Regions from separate parts of the Pseudarthrobacter sp. BRE9 genome, predicted to be linked through region 2. Evidence: predicted binding sites of a transcription regulator. Region 2 holds the regulator's gene; the other holds the start of a gene.
The links. The regulator LexA, encoded in region 2, represses DNA repair genes until DNA is damaged. The targets are predictions, from matches to a motif close to TCGAACANNTGTTCGA.

Region 1: a site for LexA is predicted at 3,643-3,658, ahead of Q9R31_RS08675 (DUF222 domain-containing protein). Genes of this name have one in related genera too.

Annotation. Positions count from the first base shown of each region.
Region 1 covers NZ_JAUZUY010000003.1:120,684-129,341, forward strand. The annotation lists gene Q9R31_RS08655 (TetR/AcrR family transcriptional regulator) at 1-423, shown strand, start outside; gene Q9R31_RS08660 (alpha/beta hydrolase) at 483-1,319, shown strand; gene Q9R31_RS08665 (DHA2 family efflux MFS transporter permease subunit) at 1,347-2,846, opposite strand; gene Q9R31_RS08670 (type 1 glutamine amidotransferase domain-containing protein) at 2,968-3,534, opposite strand; gene Q9R31_RS08675 (DUF222 domain-containing protein) at 3,812-5,392, shown strand; gene Q9R31_RS08680 (pantoate--beta-alanine ligase) at 5,494-6,423, opposite strand; gene Q9R31_RS08685 (DUF2520 domain-containing protein) at 6,424-7,317, opposite strand; gene Q9R31_RS08690 (PH domain-containing protein) at 7,310-8,658, opposite strand, start outside.
Region 2 covers NZ_JAUZUY010000014.1:33,665-42,322, reverse strand. The annotation lists gene Q9R31_RS19615 (methyltransferase) at 1-33, opposite strand, end outside; gene hflX (GTPase HflX) at 468-2,048, shown strand; gene Q9R31_RS19605 (ATP-dependent DNA helicase) at 2,041-4,101, shown strand; gene lexA (transcriptional repressor LexA) at 4,194-4,928, opposite strand; gene Q9R31_RS19595 (LysM peptidoglycan-binding domain-containing protein) at 5,361-5,720, shown strand; gene Q9R31_RS19590 (histidinol-phosphate transaminase) at 5,830-6,948, shown strand; gene hisB (imidazoleglycerol-phosphate dehydratase HisB) at 7,010-7,636, shown strand; gene hisH (imidazole glycerol phosphate synthase subunit HisH) at 7,633-8,394, shown strand; gene Q9R31_RS19575 (hypothetical protein) at 8,395-8,553, shown strand; gene priA (bifunctional 1-(5-phosphoribosyl)-5-((5-phosphoribosylamino)methylideneamino)imidazole-4-carboxamide isomerase/phosphoribosylanthranilate isomerase PriA) at 8,645-8,658, shown strand, end outside.

The DNA of each region.
Region 1 (8,658 bases), on a different contig from region 2:
CGCACCGTGGCCGCGCTGCCCGCTGACGCCCCGGGGACGGAAGGTCCCGCTGGAACCCGGCTGCACGCCGTCGCACTTTATGACGGCACCCAGCTGTGCAGCGCCCGGTGGAACCTCGGCGTGCTGTACCACCTGCCAGAGGTCCGGAGCGCCCGCTTTGCCCTGTTCCACAGCCACCGCCAGGAGCTCAGGCGGCTGTACGGGGAACTGGGCGCCGGGCTCTCAGCCGCGCCGGGCGGCCCGGATGGCGGCGACTTCACCTTCCGCCTGGTCGAATCCCTGATCTACCTCCGGGCGGACGGCGCGGCCGATGCTGAATCCGCCATGCAGGCCGCCGACGCCGGGCTGATCCTTTGCGGACTCGGGGACCTGTTGCCGGCCATCCGCGCCGCGAGCCAGGACCTCATCAACCGCCTGGCCTGACCCCGCCTGCTGCCGGCCGCCGGGATGCCGCGCCCGGCTTGCTCGGCTAGGCTCGGAACATGACGCGAGAGAACATCAGGACCCCCGACGGCGGCACTGTGGAGCTCTTCTCCACCGGCGCTGAACTTGCTTCTGCGGGTTCGGGCGTGGTGGTTGTGCCGCCTTCCATGGTGACGGCTGCGGATTACACCAAGTTCGCCCAGAAACTGAGCGCCGCCCTGGGCCGTCCGGTGCATACCTTCAACCGCCGCGGGCGCGGATCCTCATCGCCCCAGCCCGACGATTACACGCTGGACGTGGACATCCGGGACCTGGAGACGGTCATGAAGCACACCTCCAGCACCGACGTCTTTGGCCACAGCTTCGGCGGCGCCGTTGCCCTGCACGCGGCGCGGACCCTGCCGGTGGAACGGCTCGCCGTCTACGACCCCGCGGTCTCCGTGAACGGCAGCGTCACGGCCGACTGGATCGTGGAGTATGAGCGGGCCATCGCCGCCGGAGACCATGACCGCGCCCTTGCCGTGATTCAGCGCGGCCTGGAAGCCGGCGGTTCCTTCTCATCGCGCATGCCGCTTTCCATGCTGACCCTGGCGAACAAACTGACCGCCGGCACCAGCGAAGGCAAGCAGCAGCGCGAGCTGATGCGCACCGGCGTCCGCGAAATCAAGGCCATCATTGCCGCCGACATGCCGGCCGAGCCCTTCCAGGCGCTTCCCCTGGAGACACTGATTGTCGTGGGCGAAAAGAGCCCCGCCTACTTCGGCATCGCCTGCGGCCAGATCCACGACGTACTCTCGGGCTCCAGCTACACCATCCTGCCCGGCCTCGGCCACGACGGCGCCATCAAGGCTCCGGACAGGCTGATCAAGGAATTGAGCGAGTTCTTCGCCGGCTGACCCCCAAGTAGGTAGCGCCAAGTTGGGCTAGTGGCCGCCGTGACCCGCGCCGGCACCTTCGGTCTTGCGCATCATCGCGGAAAGTACGACGGCGGCAAGGGCTATGACTGTTGCCGTCAGGAAGGCGGCGCTCATCCCGGCGACGAGTCCCGACGTCGCGCTCACCACGGCGAAGATGGACACCAGGAGTGCCGTTCCGGCGGCACCGGCCACCTGCTGGGTGGTGCTCATGATCGCGGACCCGTGGGAGTAGAGGTGCGGCGGCAGCGGGTTCAGCCCTGTGGTGAAGGCGGGCGTAAACAGCAGCGCGAGGCCGAAACTCAGCCCCACGTGCAGGGTGACGATCCACCAAACCGGGGTGCCGGCGTCGAGCATGGAAAACTGCCAGAGGGTCACCACCATCAGGATGGATCCGGTAATGGTGAGCGGCAGCGGGCCCACCTTGTCGAACGCGCGGCCGATGACCGGGCCGAGCAGGCCCATGGCCAGGCCGCCGGGAAGCAGCGCAAGACCGGTTTCGAGCGAGCCCAGGCCCCGGACTTCCTGGAGGTAGAGCGGCAGCAGGATGACGCCGCCGAACAGGGCCATCATGGCCACCACCATCAGCAGGACCGAAACGGTGAACATCCGGAGCTTGAAGGCGCGCAGGTCCAGCAACGGCGCGGCTGCCTTCTGGAGCCGGACCTGGCGCAGGACGAAGACCGTGAGGGCAGCGACGCCGATGACCAGGGCTGCGATGGCGCCGGCACTCGGACCGGCCTGGCCCCCATGGCCGCCGCCGATCTGGCTGAGCCCATAGACCAGGCCGCCAAAGGCGGGGACGGTGAGGACGACGGACAGTGCATCCAGCCTTGCCTTTTCGGGCTCGCCCACATTGGTGAGGTATTTCGCGCCGATGGCCAGCGCCGCAAGGGCCACCGGCAGCACGAAGACGAACATGAAGCGCCAGGTGAAATGCTCCAGGATCAGGCCGGAGACCGTGGGGCCCATGGCCGGTGCCACCGAAATGGCGATGCTGACGTTGCCCATGACGGCGCCGCGCTTGGCCAGCGGAACCAGGGTAAGGATGGTGGTCATCAGCAGCGGGAGCATGATGGCGGTGCCGCCGGCCTGGACAATGCGTGCCAGGAGCAGGACCTCGAACCCTGGCGCCACCGCGGCAAGCGCTGTTCCGCCGGCGAACAGTCCCATGGCAAGCATGAAGACGGCGCGCGTGGACAGGCTTTGCAGGATGAAGCCGGTGGTCGGGATGACCACGGCCATAGTGAGCATGAACCCGGTGGACAGCCACTGCACGGTGGGAGCATCGACGCGAAGGTCCACCATGAGCCGCTGCAGGGCGACGTTCATGATGGTCTCGTTGAGGATCACCACGAACGTCGCCACCAGCAGCGTGCTGATGATCGTGACGGATTCCCGGGACATCTTCTCCGGGGCAGCGGGCTGGGTTCCTTCGCGGGTTTCCGCCCGCGTTGCTTCGCCCTGAACGGACTTGCCGCTGGCGTTCGGAGAGGCTTCGGTAGACATGGGTGTTCCCTCAGGGGTTTTTGGAAGTGATGCGCGGGCTGCGCCGCTGCAGATTCCAACACTCTACCCGCTGGAGTAATTCCTCCCTACGGGTTTTTTACCCCTGAGGGAACATTAGGGGTCAGGCGGTCTGGCCCGCGTGCTCCCCTTCAGAGATCTCTTCCACCAGCTTGTTGTTGAAGGCCGGGAGGTCATCCGGGTTCCGGCTGGTGACCAGGCCCTGGTCCACCACCACTTCCTGGTCCGTCCAGTTGGCTCCCGCGTTCTTCAGGTCGGTTTCGAGGGTGAAGTAGGACGTGACGTTACGGCCCCTGATGACTCCGGCCTCGATCAGCAGCCAGGGTCCGTGGCAGATCGATGCCACTGGCTTGTGCTGTTCAAAGAAGGTGCGGGTAAAGGCCTGGGCGTCCTTGTCCACGCGAAGGTGGTCCGCATTGACGACGCCGCCGGGAAGCACCAGGGCGTCAAAGTCCGAGGCATTCGCTTCAGCCACCGTAAGGTCGACGTCGAAGGTGTCACCCTTCTCCGTGCCGTTGTAGCCCTGCAGCTTGCCACTCTTGGGAGCCACCAGTGTGGGTTCGCCGCCGGCATCCTTCACGGCCTGCCAGGGGCTGGTGAGCTCCACCTGCTCCACTCCGTCAGTCAGCAGGAATGCTACCTTCTTGCCTGCGATGCTGTGCTCTGACATTGTTCCTCCTCATGCTTGCGGTTGCGTGTTTTTCGCGCGCAGTGGTCCGCATCGAGAGTTGATTGCCTGACACTTTCCAGCCTAGGAAAGCTGAAAGTGATAAGCAAGCTGACTATTTGTTCGTCCCCCTGCTTTATTACGTACGACGGCGGCACGGGGCCGGGCACCAAAGGCGCCTGGGCGGCACTGGGCTGAGCGCGAGGCGGGGCAGGGCGGGTTTAGTCGGCAGGTTTAGGCTGCCGGTTTGATTGTCAGACCCCCGTTGGATGATGTTCGTATGGGAATCAGCAGCGGTGGTGGGGTGGCTATGGAGGGCGTTCATGCCTCTGTAGCTGCCCTTGATGCGCTTGACCGCGAGGACATTTTCCTGGCTGCCGGGGCCGGCGTTGGGCTTGGTGTTGGTGCTGATGTTGATGTGTTGCAGCGGCGGTATGAGCTCCGGCTGGAACGGTTGGAGGTGGTGAAGCGGCTGGAGGCGCAGCTCGCCGCGGTCAAGGCCCGTGATGTTGCCGAGGCCGTTGAGATCCAGCACGCGATGCTTGCCCCGGACGCGCCGGTGCACGAGCGCACCTTCGCGGAGATGTCAGCGCTGGAGGAGATCGCCGGGGTCCTGACCATCAGCTCCGGCGCTGCCGGGGCGTTCGTGGAGCAGTCCAGGCGGGTGTGTTTGTTGCCGCCCGTCCTGGCAGCCTTGTCCGCCGGTGCCGTGTCCTGGCCCCACGCCAGGATTGTTGCCGACGAAACCGAAGGCCTGTCCCCGGACGGTGCCGCCGGGCTGGTGGAGCACTTCTTCGACCCTGACGCGCCCAACCCGGCCCGCGGTGCCGCCCCCGGTGAACTCGTGCCCTCCCGGTTCCGGGCCAAGGTCCGCGGCTGGCGGGAACGCCACCACCCCGAAACCCTGGAAAAGCGCCACGCCAAAGGCGTCGCGGACCGGCGGATGGAATACACCCCGGACCGCGACGGCATGGCCTGGATCTCCCTCCACCTCCCCGGCGACACCGCCTGCGCCATCTGGAACCGCACCACCGCCACCGCCCGCGGCCTTCAAGGCCCCGATGAGCCCCGCACCCTCACCCAACTCCGCCCCGACATCGCAGCATCACTCCTCCTCGGCGCAGGCAACGCCAGCGACACCGACAGCCCGGGACCCACCGAGGCAGGCAGAGTCCCCACCCCGCGGGCCGATGTGCTGGTCATGGTGCCGGTATTCTCCGTCCTCGGCCAGACGGACGAACCCGCGGTGCTGGACGGTTTGGGCCCGATCCCGGCATCGATGGCCCGCAAACTCGTCGCGGACGGGGCGGAGTCGTTCTACCGGGTCCTGGTCGACCCCCGCGACGGCGCCCCGCTGGAGATCGGCCGCACCCGCTACCGGCTGCCCGAAACCATCAAGCAATGGATCCGGATGCGGGACGGCAAATGCACCTTCCCCGGCTGCAACAACCACACCCCGGACAACGACACCGACCACCTCACCGCCTGGGACCACGGCGGCACCACCGGCGCCAACAACCTGGGACAGCTCTGCCCCAAACACCACCGGCTCAAGCACGCCCGCCCATGGATCCCCGATAAGGCAACGGAAAACGAGTCACCGGACTGGACCTCACCCGCCGGCCGACACTACAAACCGGAACACCGCGATCCCGAACCAACCCACTGGCCACCCGGCAGCATGCCGATGCCTGCTGCAACCCCTTGCCTGGATGCCGGCCCCGAAGACCTCCCCCACTGGGAACCAGACGACGACCAACTCATAGATCTCGATGAGCTATCACCGGAGGATCCGCTGTGGGCTGACTTCTTTAGAACGCCGTTCGTACTGTTCCCGGAGTGCGTTGGCGCCGTGCAGTAGCAGCTGCGCGGTGGCTCATGGCCAGCGAGGACGTGCTGGACCTCTAACTCAGCGTGCTCGTTACCTACTCTACGAAACGGAAACCCGGGAGTAGTGAAGATTCAGGAACTGAGCGGCATATTGTCGATCAGCCGCACCGGGCCAACCTTGGCGGCGATGAGCGCCAAGCCTTCACCACGGAAGGGAGTCTCCCGGCAGTTCTCGGCCAGCGGTTCAAGGGTTCCCGGGTCCACCACTTCGAAGTAGTCCAGATCCACCAGCGGCTGGGAATCAACGAGCGCCAGCGCGGAATCCAGGTCCAGCGGCTCATGGGCGTTTGCCCGCTCCTCCAGCAGCCGCAGCGCCCTGGAAAGAACCAGCGCGGCGTCCCGCTCGGCGTCGGACAGGAAGCGGTTCCTGCTGGATAGCGCCAGCCCGTCCTCTGCCCTGACGGTGGGCACAGCGACGATCTCGACCGGAAAGTTCAGGTCAGCAACCATCCGCCGGACCAGGGCCAACTGCTGGGCGTCTTTCTGCCCGAAGTAGGCCCGGTACGCGGGCAGGCCGCCAGCTTCGGAAGCGTCATCGGCGGAACCGGCAGGAAGACCCGCTGAAGGCGTTCCGTAATGCAGCAGCTTTGCCACAACGGTCAGGGCACCGTCAAAGTGTCCGGGCCGGGAAGCGCCCTCCCACTTTTCCCCGAGGCGGCCGGAGGTAACACGCACCAACGGCTCCCCGCCGGGGTAGACCTCCTCCACGGACGGTGCGAATGCGAGGTCAACGCCCTGCTCCTCCAGCAGCGCAAGGTCGGCGTCGAGTGTCCTCGGGTAGCGGTCCAGGTCCACGGCATCGCCGAACTGCAGGGGGTTGACGAAGATGCTGGCCACCACCACGTCGTTGTGCTCGACGGCGGTGCGCGCCAGCACGGCATGGCCTTCGTGGAGTGCACCCATGGTAGGCACCAGGCCCTGCGATGTCCCGCGCTTTGCGCCGAGGAGCCTGGCGCTTTCGGCGTGCAGTCCGGCAACGGTGGTGACGAGTTGAATGGACATTCAGTCCTCCTTCGGATCGAGGGCCTCGCGCAGCCCCTTCAGCTGGTCAGGTTTCAGCAGTCCCCGGCCTTCTGCCCGCAGGGCAGTGGCCCGCGCCATCGCAAGGTAGGCCTCGAGCACGTCGCCGTGCCCGCCGCCGTCGAACTCCCGCAAAGCCTCAGCATGGGCACTGACTGTCCCCACGTCCCCGCGGGCAACCGGGCCAGTCAGCGCCGACTCCCCTGAGGCCAGCGCATTTTCCAGCGTGGCGCGCAGCAGCGGACCAAGCATCCGTTCGGGCATCTCCACGCCCACCTCCCGCAGGAGCTGCGACGCCTGCGCCACCAGGGTCACCAGGTGGTTGGAACCGTGCGCCAGGGCTGCGTGGTACAGCGTCCGGTCTGCTTCGGCGATCGCAACGGGCTCCGCCCCCATCTCCACTACCAGCGCCTGGGCGATGGGCAGCATGGCGGCGTCGGCCGTCACCCCGAAAGTGCAGTCCAGCAGCCGCGTGAGGTCCAGGCTCATGCCAGTGAATGTCATGGCGGGGTGCAGCGCCAGCGGAATAGCACCGGCGGCACGGACCGGATGCAGCACGCCGACGCCGAACCGCCCGGACGTATGTGCCACGAGTTGGCCTGGCTGCCATGCCCCAAGCTTCGCCAGCCCCTCCACCAGGCCAGGCAGGGCGTCATCCGGCACTGCCAGCAACACCAGTTCCGCCCGCTCAACAATGTCCTGCACTTCCAGGACGGGCACGCCGGGCAGCAGTGCCTCAGCCCGCTCCCGGCTCGCGTCGGACACGGCTGACACCCCGACGACGGCATGCTCGGCCGCGCGCAAAGCAGCGCCAAGCACGGCTCCCACCTTGCCGGCACCGATGATTCCGACGCCGAGGCGTCCGGGCTTAGCCATGCTGCTGGCCTTCCTGTTGGTAATGGTCTCGTGCTGACGGAACAACCTGCCGCAACCATTGTTCGGTGGTTTGCCGCCTCCGGGCCAACCGGGCACGTGCCGACTGCTCATCAAAGAGTTGCCTGGCCTCGTCCAGACCGGCCTGGATCAGCCGGGGGGACACCGGTCCTGCCGTCGTGTGCAGGACCAGGTCCGCCACGCGGAACCGGCGCGCCAGGGGACCCTGCTGCAATGCCAGCGACTGGGTCCGCTGGTGGGGAACGAGTACAAGCTCCCGCCACCAGCGCCCCGAGCGGATCAGCAGGGCCGTGTCCGTTGCGGTATACCCGTTTCGCCGCCACGTGAGGGGTGCCAGCAGCCGGGCCCGGCGCGGCGTAGTGACGTATCCGCCGTCGGAATCCCTGCCGTTAAGCCCTGCGGCAAACACCAGTTCCGGCTGGTCGGTCCCAGGGTCCGGCAGGACCAGCGACAGCATCGCCATGACGTCGGAAAGCTTTCCCACCGGCAGGAGGATGGTCCTGGTGCTGCCCTCGGCGGCGTTGCCGGAAACCCCGTAACCGGCGGCATTCACCTGCATCCGGTACCAGCCGAACGGACGCCACAGCGGAGGCTGGGCCACCTTCACCGCCTGGATCCTCCCGGGCGGAAGCGTCTGCGCCTGGGTATCCAGCAGCCCGTACCGCAGCCGGATCCCGTCGGGCGAAACCGCGGCGGTGAAATTGAACCCCTTGTTGAAGAAATTCCAGTAGCCGGCCGCAAGGCCCAGGGCCGCGGGCACCAGGTAGAAGTAGAAAGCGCGGTTGTCCGTCAGCGTTGACAGAACCACCGAAGCGATGCCGCCCACCACGATAAACACGCTTTGCTCGCTCAGGATCAGCGATCCGAGAAGGCGCGACGGCGGCACGGCCAGGACCGTGATTTCCGGCGCCTCGGGTGCGGGCTGGGCAACGCGGTCCTGCCCTGCTGATACTCCCGGGCCGGTGCCCGCCCCGGACCCGACGCCGTACCCGACCCCGGCGGCGTCGGCGGCGGCGGCGGCGGAAAGGGCACCCGCGTCCGGAACGCCGCTCACATCGTAAGTGGCTCCGGCGACTGCCCCGGAAGCCCGCGCCAGGATGGTGGCACGAAGCTGCCGGGCGTCATCAATCTTCAGGTAGGCCAGGCGCACGGCTGATTCGCCGGCGTCGGCCACCTCGAATTTGAGTTCGGCCAGTCCGAAGATCCGGGCCAGCAGGGGCTGCACAATGTCGATGGCCTGCACGCGGTCCAGGCGGGCCTGCCGGTGCTGGCGGAAGACGAGCCCGCTGTTGACCCGGACGTAGCCGCCTGACACCTGGTACT
Region 2 (8,658 bases):
GGGGGACGTGCTGAAATAGTGTGCGGACTCCATAACTGGCCAGAGTAGTTCCCCTTGCAGCGTAATGGGAAACCGTGCAAAATCCGCTCTGCTAGGCTTGATGGCATGTTCCTGATCTTCGAGTAGCCGGCACGGGCCACGCCCGTCCCGCAGCCTGTCCTCCAGCGACAGCCCGTCCCGCAGCGATGCAGGTTTTCAGCCTTCCGCTTGTGCACCGGCCAGACCAACTGTCTGCTCCGGCCGCCGGACGATACTCGAAAGTCAGCCTTCTGCTGCACTTCCCGCTATTTTCCGGCCTTTTTAGCCCTGCCGCCGTCCTGACGCGGCATCCCCGGCCCCGGCATCGCAGCCGGCCGCGAAATAACCAGGAGAATTGCATGACCGCAGGCCGTCAGCCCAGCGCGAATACGTTCCAACTTCCCACCAATCAGCACTATTCTGGAATTGCCGAATCTTCAAAGGAGACCATGACCAGCCAGCCCAATACCGGTTCCGATCCAGCCGCCCAGGACATGAGTCCGCAGGAGATCCAGGCTGTCATCGACCGGATCCTCGCCAAGGACGTCCCGGCCAAGAATGTCAGCACGCCCGACGGTGAAGGCAGCGGCAATGGAAAAGCAGTGCTCGGCAAGGCACAGGCTATTTCCCGCCTTGACGAAGAACACTCAACGTACGACGGCGACCAGCAGGACCTCGAGGAACGGCGCGCGCTGCGCCGGCGGGCAGGCCTGTCAACCGAACTCGAAGACGTTACCGAAGTCGAGTACCGGCAACTGCGCCTGGAGCGCGTGGTCCTGGCCGGGCTTTGGTCCGAGGGAACGCTTGCCGACGCCGAAAACTCGCTGCGCGAGCTGGCGGCCCTTGCCGAGACTGCCGGTTCGGAGGTCCTGGACGGGCTGGTGCAGCGCCGTGACAAGCCGGACCCGGGAACCTTCCTGGGTTCAGGCAAGGCACTCGAGCTCAGGGACATCGTCATGTCCACGGGTGCGGACACCGTGGTGGTGGACGCCGAACTGGCACCTTCCCAGCGTCGTGGCCTTGAAGACATCGTCAAGGTCAAGGTCATCGACCGCACGGCCCTGATCCTCGACATCTTCGCCCAGCATGCCAAGAGCCGCGAAGGCAAGGCCCAAGTGGAACTGGCGCAGCTGGAATACCTGCTTCCGCGCTTGCGCGGCTGGGGCGAGTCGATGTCCCGCCAGGCCGGTGGCCAGGTGGGCGGCGCTGCCGCCGGCATGGGCTCCCGCGGCCCCGGTGAGACCAAGATCGAACTGGACCGGCGCCGGATCCGTACCCGCATGGCAAAGCTGCGGCGTGAAATCGCCGCCATGAAGCCGGCACGCGAGACCAAGCGGGCCAACCGCCGTCGTAATGAAGTGCCCTCCGTGGCGATTGCCGGGTATACCAACGCCGGCAAGTCCTCGCTGCTCAACCGCCTTACTGACGCCGGAGTCCTGGTGGAGAATGCGCTGTTCGCCACCCTGGATCCCACCGTCCGCAGGGCGGAAACTGCGGACGGCCTGGGGTACACCCTGGCTGACACCGTCGGATTCGTCCGATCGCTGCCCACCCAGCTGGTGGAGGCCTTCCGCTCCACGCTCGAGGAGGTGGCGGACTCGGACCTGATCCTGCACGTGGTGGATGTTTCGCACCCGGATCCCGAAGGCCAGATCGCTGCCGTGCGGAAGGTCTTCAGCGAAGTTGATGCCCGGAAGGTACCGGAGATCATCGTCCTGAACAAGGCCGATGCTGCCGACCCCTTCGTTGTGGAGCGTTTGAAGCAGCGCGAGCCACGCCACGTGGTAGTGTCCGCCCGCACCGGCGAGGGCATTCCGGAACTGCTGAAGGCCATCAGCGAATCGATTCCCCGGCCTTCGGTCAAGATGGACCTGCTCATCCCGTATGACCGTGGAGACCTCATCAGCAAGCTCCACGAGTCCGACGCCGAAATCCTCAGCGTGGACCACGTTGAAGCAGGGACCAGGGCTGAGGTGAAGGTCCGGGAGGGCCTGGCGTCCGAACTGGAACCATTCGTCGTCAATGAGTGACCCCGCGGCCGGCGAATCCGCGCTGACGGCCGGCGAGCAGTTCGTCATCGAACTGCTCGACCGCGCCGTCGCCGGCATGGGCGGACAAAGCCGCACCGGACAACACGAAATGGCCCGGCAGGTGGCCCGCGCCATCGAAACCGGCAACCATCTGCTGGTCCAGGCCGGCACCGGCACAGGCAAGTCGCTGGCCTACCTCGTGCCGCTCATCGCCCATGCCCTGGAGAGCAACAAACCGGCCCTCGTGTCGACAGCCACGCTGGCACTGCAAACCCAGATTGTTGGCAGGGACCTGCCACGGCTCCTGAAGAACATCACGCCCGCCCTGGAACGGCCCGTCAAGGTTGCCCTGGTGAAGGGGCGGTCCAACTACGTCTGCCGCCACAAACTCGAAGGCGGGTTCCCCTCGGAGGAGCCTGCCGAGGGGCAGCTCTTTTCCCTGGGCGAGGACACCAGCGTCCCGCACTTCGCCGCGTCCGTGGGCGGACCCTCTTCCCAGCTTGGCAAGGAAGTGGTGCGGCTCCGCGAGTGGGCGGAGAAAACGGCCACCGGCGACCGGGACGAGCTCCTGCCCGGCGTGACAGACCGTGCCTGGCGCCAGGTCTCCGTCACCTCCATGGAGTGCCTGGGCGCCCAAAAATGCCCCATGGCCGCCGAGTGTTTCAGCGAGCTGGCGCGGCAGGACGCAGCCGAGGCAGATGTGGTGGTGACCAACCATGCGATGCTTGCCGTCAGTGCCTTCGAGGGGCTTGCGGTCCTGCCCGAATACGACGTCGTGGTGGTGGACGAAGCGCACGAACTCCAGGACCGGGTTACCGGCGCCGTGTCCGGGCAGCTATCGGTGGCCATGGTCCACGCTGCCGCTTCCGGTGCCCGCAAACATACGGCCATCACCGTCGATGCCCTGAACGCCGCAGCCGACAACCTTGAGCTTGCCCTCACGGGGGCGTCGAACGGCCTGCTCCCCAACGGCCTCAACGATGAACAGCTGGACTGCATCGACCAGCTGCGGGAGGCGTGCCGGGCCGCGTTGTCCGATTCCAAGGGGGACAGCAACACCACGGCCGACGGCGGCCGGCAGCTGGCGCGGTCCCGCCTCATGCTCATCCTGGAACTGTGTGAGCGGCTGATCGCTGCCCGTGAAAACCGGGAAGTCGTGTGGTTTTCCCGGGCGGGAACGTTCGACCCGGGCCAGGGATACTCGCAGCCCGATGACAACGCGCCGGTGCTGATCAACATTGCACCGCTGTCGGTGGCCGGCAGGCTGCGGGAAGGGCTCTTCGCCGGGCACACCGTCGTGCTTACGTCCGCGACCCTGGCCATAGGCTCGGCGTTTGAACCCGCGGCCGGCGGACTTGGCCTTATCGGCGATGGCGCGCCCAGCTGGACGGGCGTGGATGTCGGCTCGCCCTTTGACTACCCGAAGCAGGGCATCCTGTACGTGGCCGGCCACCTGCCAAAGCCCGGCCGCGGCGTTTCCCCGGAGGCGCTGGAGGAACTGGAGGCCCTCATCAAAGCCTCGGGCGGCGGAGCCCTGTGCCTGTTTTCATCGCGCCGGGCTGCCGAGGAAGCTGCTGACGCCCTCCGGCCCAAGCTCGATGTAACCGTCCTCTGCCAGGGCGAGTCAACCATGACAGCCCTGGTCAAGCAGTTCGCCGATGAACCGGACACCTGCCTCTTCGGGACGATGTCACTGTGGCAGGGGGTTGACGTACCGGGAGGCTCCTGCCGCCTGGTCGTCATCGACCGCATCCCGTTCCCCAGGCCGGATGACCCGCTGATGACGGCGCGTTCGCGTGCCGTGGCGCAGGCCGGTGGGAACGGCTTCATGTCTGTTTCGGCCACGCACGCCGCCATCCGGCTGGCCCAGGGTGCGGGCCGGCTGATCCGGTCCACCGGTGACAAGGGCGTGGTGGCCGTTCTGGACTCGCGGCTGGCAACAGAGCGCTACGCCGGATTCCTGCGGGGAGCGCTGCCCCCGTTCTGGGCCACGACGGACCGCAGCAAGGCGCTGGCCGCATTGACCAGGCTCGGCGCGGACGCGACCAGATAGAGTCCGGCAGGCGCAGGACAACTGAGGCGTGGGCCGCGGGACTGGCTCAGGAGGGAACCCGCAGGCTCAAGGGTCCGGGCTGGGGGACCCGCCTAAAGGGAACGCAGGACCGAGACGACTTTGCCCATAATGGTGGCGTGGTCTCCCAAGATGGGTTCGTACTGCGTGTTTTGGGGGAGCAGCCAGGTGTGGCCGTCGCGCTGGCGGAAAGTCTTGACGGTCGCTTCGTCGTCGAGAAGGGCGGCAACGATGTCCCCGTTGGCCGCGTCCGCCTGACGGCGCACCACCACCCAGTCACCGTCGCAGATTGCCGCGTCCACCATCGAATCGCCTGCCACCCTGAGCATGAAAAGTTCGCCCTGGCCAACGAGCTGGCGGGGGAGCGGCATGACGTCTTCGACGAGTTGCTCAGCGAGGATGGGACCGCCGGCGGCAATCCGGCCAACCAGCGGAACCATGGCCGTATCAAGTGCGGTGGGAAGTTCCGTGACGGTGGCACCGCTGCCCGGGGCCTGCGGCGCAGGAGACGTGCCTGCTGCTTTGCCGCCGCCATCCAGGGTGAGGGGCATCAGGACTTCCATGGCGCGGGGCCGCTTGGGATCACGCCGGAGGTAACCCAGTTTTTCCAGTTGGGAGAGCTGGTGGGTCACGCTGGACAGACTCGCCAGGCCAACGGTGTCGCCGATCTCGCGCATGGACGGCGGGTACCCATTTTCATTGACTGAGCGCTGGATGGTTTCCAGGATCTTCTTCTGCCGCGGCGTCAAACCCTTGGCGGTCCTCTTCGATTGCGGGGCGGTCCTGCCCCCGGCGGCTGCTGCTGCCATATTCGCCAATGCCTTTCGCTTGCCGCCGGATGGTCCTCCGGGCACTGTTCCGCAGCGCCACCGGAAGGACTGCCACTGTCATTGTCAGACCCTGCTGTTCAACTTCAGTGGTGGTTGTTCTTTGGTTTCCAAGCTAGGCCAGCCACATTGCTTTTTCAAACATTTGTTCTAGCGAGTCTCGACATTATTCGTTGATAGGTGCTAAAACTTAACAAGCAAAGTTCGAACATGTGTTCTAACCAGCGCGTGCCTTATTCGAAAACGTGGCCGGAAGCCCGGCGGCGAAGTGAGTGGATGCGGCCGTTGCCTGGATGGACACCCGGGCAGCACGGCAGGTCCAGGAGGGCTCAGTTCATGTCAGCTATATCGCTTCACAATTTTTCACTCCCGCAACCCGTTTCCCTGCAGGGACGGAATTCTTCAAAGCGCCGGATGTCTTCATCGCACCAAATCTGTTCAGCGCAGCCGGAGCCAGCAACTGCGCCCCTGCGGCTGACCCGCCGTGGGCGGATCGTCCTCATCGGAGTGCCGTTTGTACTCCTCGCCGTCCTTCTGATGTTGCTGTCCGGACTCTTCAACTCGCCGGCCAAGGCCTCCGACTCCGCTGCCGAATTGGCCGTGACCCCTACGGTCATGGTGACGGTGCAGGCGGGGCAGTCGCTGTGGTCGATCGCAGGGGCGGTCGCTCCGGACCGCGATGCCCGGGACGTGGTGGCGGATATCGTCCAGCTCAACAACCTTTCCGCCGGCGCCGTCCTGCCTGGCCAGCAACTGTTCGTCCCCACGCGCTAGGCGGCTGCCGGCGTTGGGTTTGGATGAACCCTGGTCACGGCAACAACGCCCTGGGCGAACAGCACCCGTCACATTTTCCGGTAGTTGCTGCGGCAACTAAACTGTTCAGGTGAACGACCAGCTAGAACGTCTGAACCGGCTTCCCCTCCGCAGTAATCTTCGTGGGCTGACCCCTTACGGGGCACCACAACTGGACGTCCCCATCCTGCTGAACGTCAATGAGAACACGCATGGTGTTCCCGCCGACGTGCGTGCCGCCATCAGCGCCGCCGTCACAGAGGCTGCCGCAGGACTCAACCGTTATCCGGACCGGGAGTTCACCGAGCTGCGGAAAGCGTTGGCGGAATACCTCGGGCACGGGCTCGACGAAACCAACCTCTGGGCAGCCAACGGCTCCAATGAAGTCCTGCAGCAGATCCTCCAGGCCTTCGGCGGTCCCGGACGGACCGCCCTCGGCTTTCCGCCCACGTACTCCATGTACCCCCTGCTCGCCAGCGGAACCGACACCGGGTACATCAAGGGCCAACGCTCGGAAGGCTACGATCTGAGCGCAGAGTCCGCCGCCCGCCAGGTCAAGGAACTGCAGCCGAACATCGTGTTCCTCTGTTCGCCCAACAATCCCACCGGGACTGGCCTGGGACTGGACGTGGTGGAAGCTGTCTACGAGGCCGGCGAGGCAAGCCAGGCCATCGTGATCGTCGACGAGGCCTACCACGAGTTCGCGCATGACGGGACTCCCAGCGCACTGACCCTGCTGCCCGGGCGGGAGCGGCTGATCGTTTCCCGGACCATGAGCAAGGCCTTCGCCCTGGCCGGCGCCCGGCTTGGCTATATGGCGGCCGCCCCGGAGGTCACCGATGCGCTGCGGCTGGTACGCCTGCCGTACCACCTGTCCGCGATCACCCAGGCAACCGCCCTGGCCGCCCTCGAACACCGCGAAGCGCTGATGGCTGATGTCCAGGACATCAAGAAGCAGCGCGACCGGATCGTGGTGGAACTGACCCGGATGGGCCTCACTCCGGCGGCGTCCGACTCCAACTACGTATTCTTCGGGGGCCTGGAGAATCCGCATCAGGTGTGGCAGGAGCTGCTGGACGCCGGGGTACTCATCCGCGACGTGGGGATCCCCGGCCACCTGAGGGTCACGGCAGGCACTGAGGCGGAAACCACAGCCTTCCTTACCGCCCTGGAGCGCATCCTTGCGGGCCAGGCCGCGCTTCCCGCCTAGACTTGATACAGCGGCGCTGGACGCCTTGAACCACATCTTCTCCCACAAAGGATCCTTCACCATGAGTCCCACCGGATCGAATACGGCCGCCGCCCGGACCGCCCGCATGGAGCGAGCCACCAGCGAGTCCTCCGTACTCGTGGAGATCAACCTCGATGGAACCGGCGTATCGGACATCGATACCTCTGTACCGTTCTACGACCACATGCTCACGGCCCTGTGCAAGCACTCCCTGATCGACATGACGGTCAAGGCCACCGGCGACACCCACATCGACGTCCACCACACGGTGGAGGACGTCGCCATCACGTTCGGGGAGGTCCTCCGGACCGCCCTGGGCAACAAGGCGGGGATCCGCCGGTTCGGCGAAGCCACCGTGCCGCTGGACGAAGCACTTGCCAACGCTGTGGTGGACGTGTCCGGGCGCCCCTACCTGGTGCACGGCGGCGAGCCGGCCGGCCAGGAGTACCACCTGATCGGCGGCCACTTCACCGGTTCCCTGACGCGCCACGTCTTCGAGGCCATCACGCTGCACGCCGGCATCTGCCTGCACATGAACGTGCTCGCGGGCCGGGATCCGCACCACATCGTCGAGGCACAGTTCAAGGCCTTCGCACGCGCCCTTCGCGCCGCGGTCGAACCCGATCCCCGGGTCGAAGGCATCCCATCCACCAAGGGGGCATTGTGAGCGGCCAGGTCCTGAAAGACGGCGCCATCATCGATCCGTCAGCATCCCGCAAGCTGCCTTCGCCGGAGGGCAAGCCCACGGTCACGGTGCTCGACTACGGCTCCGGGAACGTCCGGTCCGCCGTGCGCGCTCTGGAACGTGCCGGAGCGGAAGTAATCCTCAGCGCCAAACCCGAGGATGTACTGAACGCAGACGGCCTGGTCGTGCCCGGCGTGGGCGCGTTCGAGACCGTCATGCGCGAACTCAAGGCCGTGGACGGTATCCGGCTCATCGGCAGGCGTGTGGCAGGCGGACGTCCGGTGCTTGGCATCTGCGTGGGCCTCCAAGTCCTCTTCGAAGCCGGAGTGGAACACGGCACCGAAGCCGAAGGCATCGGCGAGTGGCCCGGCAAGGTCGAGGCCCTCCCCGCCGAGGTGGTTCCGCACATGGGCTGGAACACCGTCAAGGTGCCGGAAGGCTCAAAACTCTTCGCCGGCGTCGAAAACGAACGCTTCTACTTTGTGCACTCGTATGGCGTGCAGGAATGGAACTTCGACGTCATCCAGCCCCGGATGGCGCCGCCCCTGGTGACCTGGTCCGAGCACGGCGGCCCGTTCATCGCCGCCGTCGAGAACGGCCCCCTCTGCGCCACCCAGTTCCACCCCGAGAAGTCCGGGGACGCCGGGGCGCGGCTCCTGCGCAACTGGGTGGAAGGCCTGCGCAAGCCGGCCGGCGGGCAACCCGCTGCAGCACCGGCGGACGCCGGCAGTGACGCCTAGATGTGGTCTGTACTCCTGATGGGCCTCGCCGGAATCCTCATCGGCGGCGGGATCTCATTCCGTCAGCAGCGCAAACCCCTCTGGACACAGGTGGCGTTCTACGTGCTGGCCGCCATGTCCCTGCTGGCCGCCTACCTGCTGACCCTGCCGGCCGGCTGACCACCAAGCGCGGCATCGGCGCAAAGGCGACCTGCACGCCCTGCGCCTACAAGCCTTTGCCCTAACCGAAGAATCAACACCGAGGATGAGTATGACCACCGCACA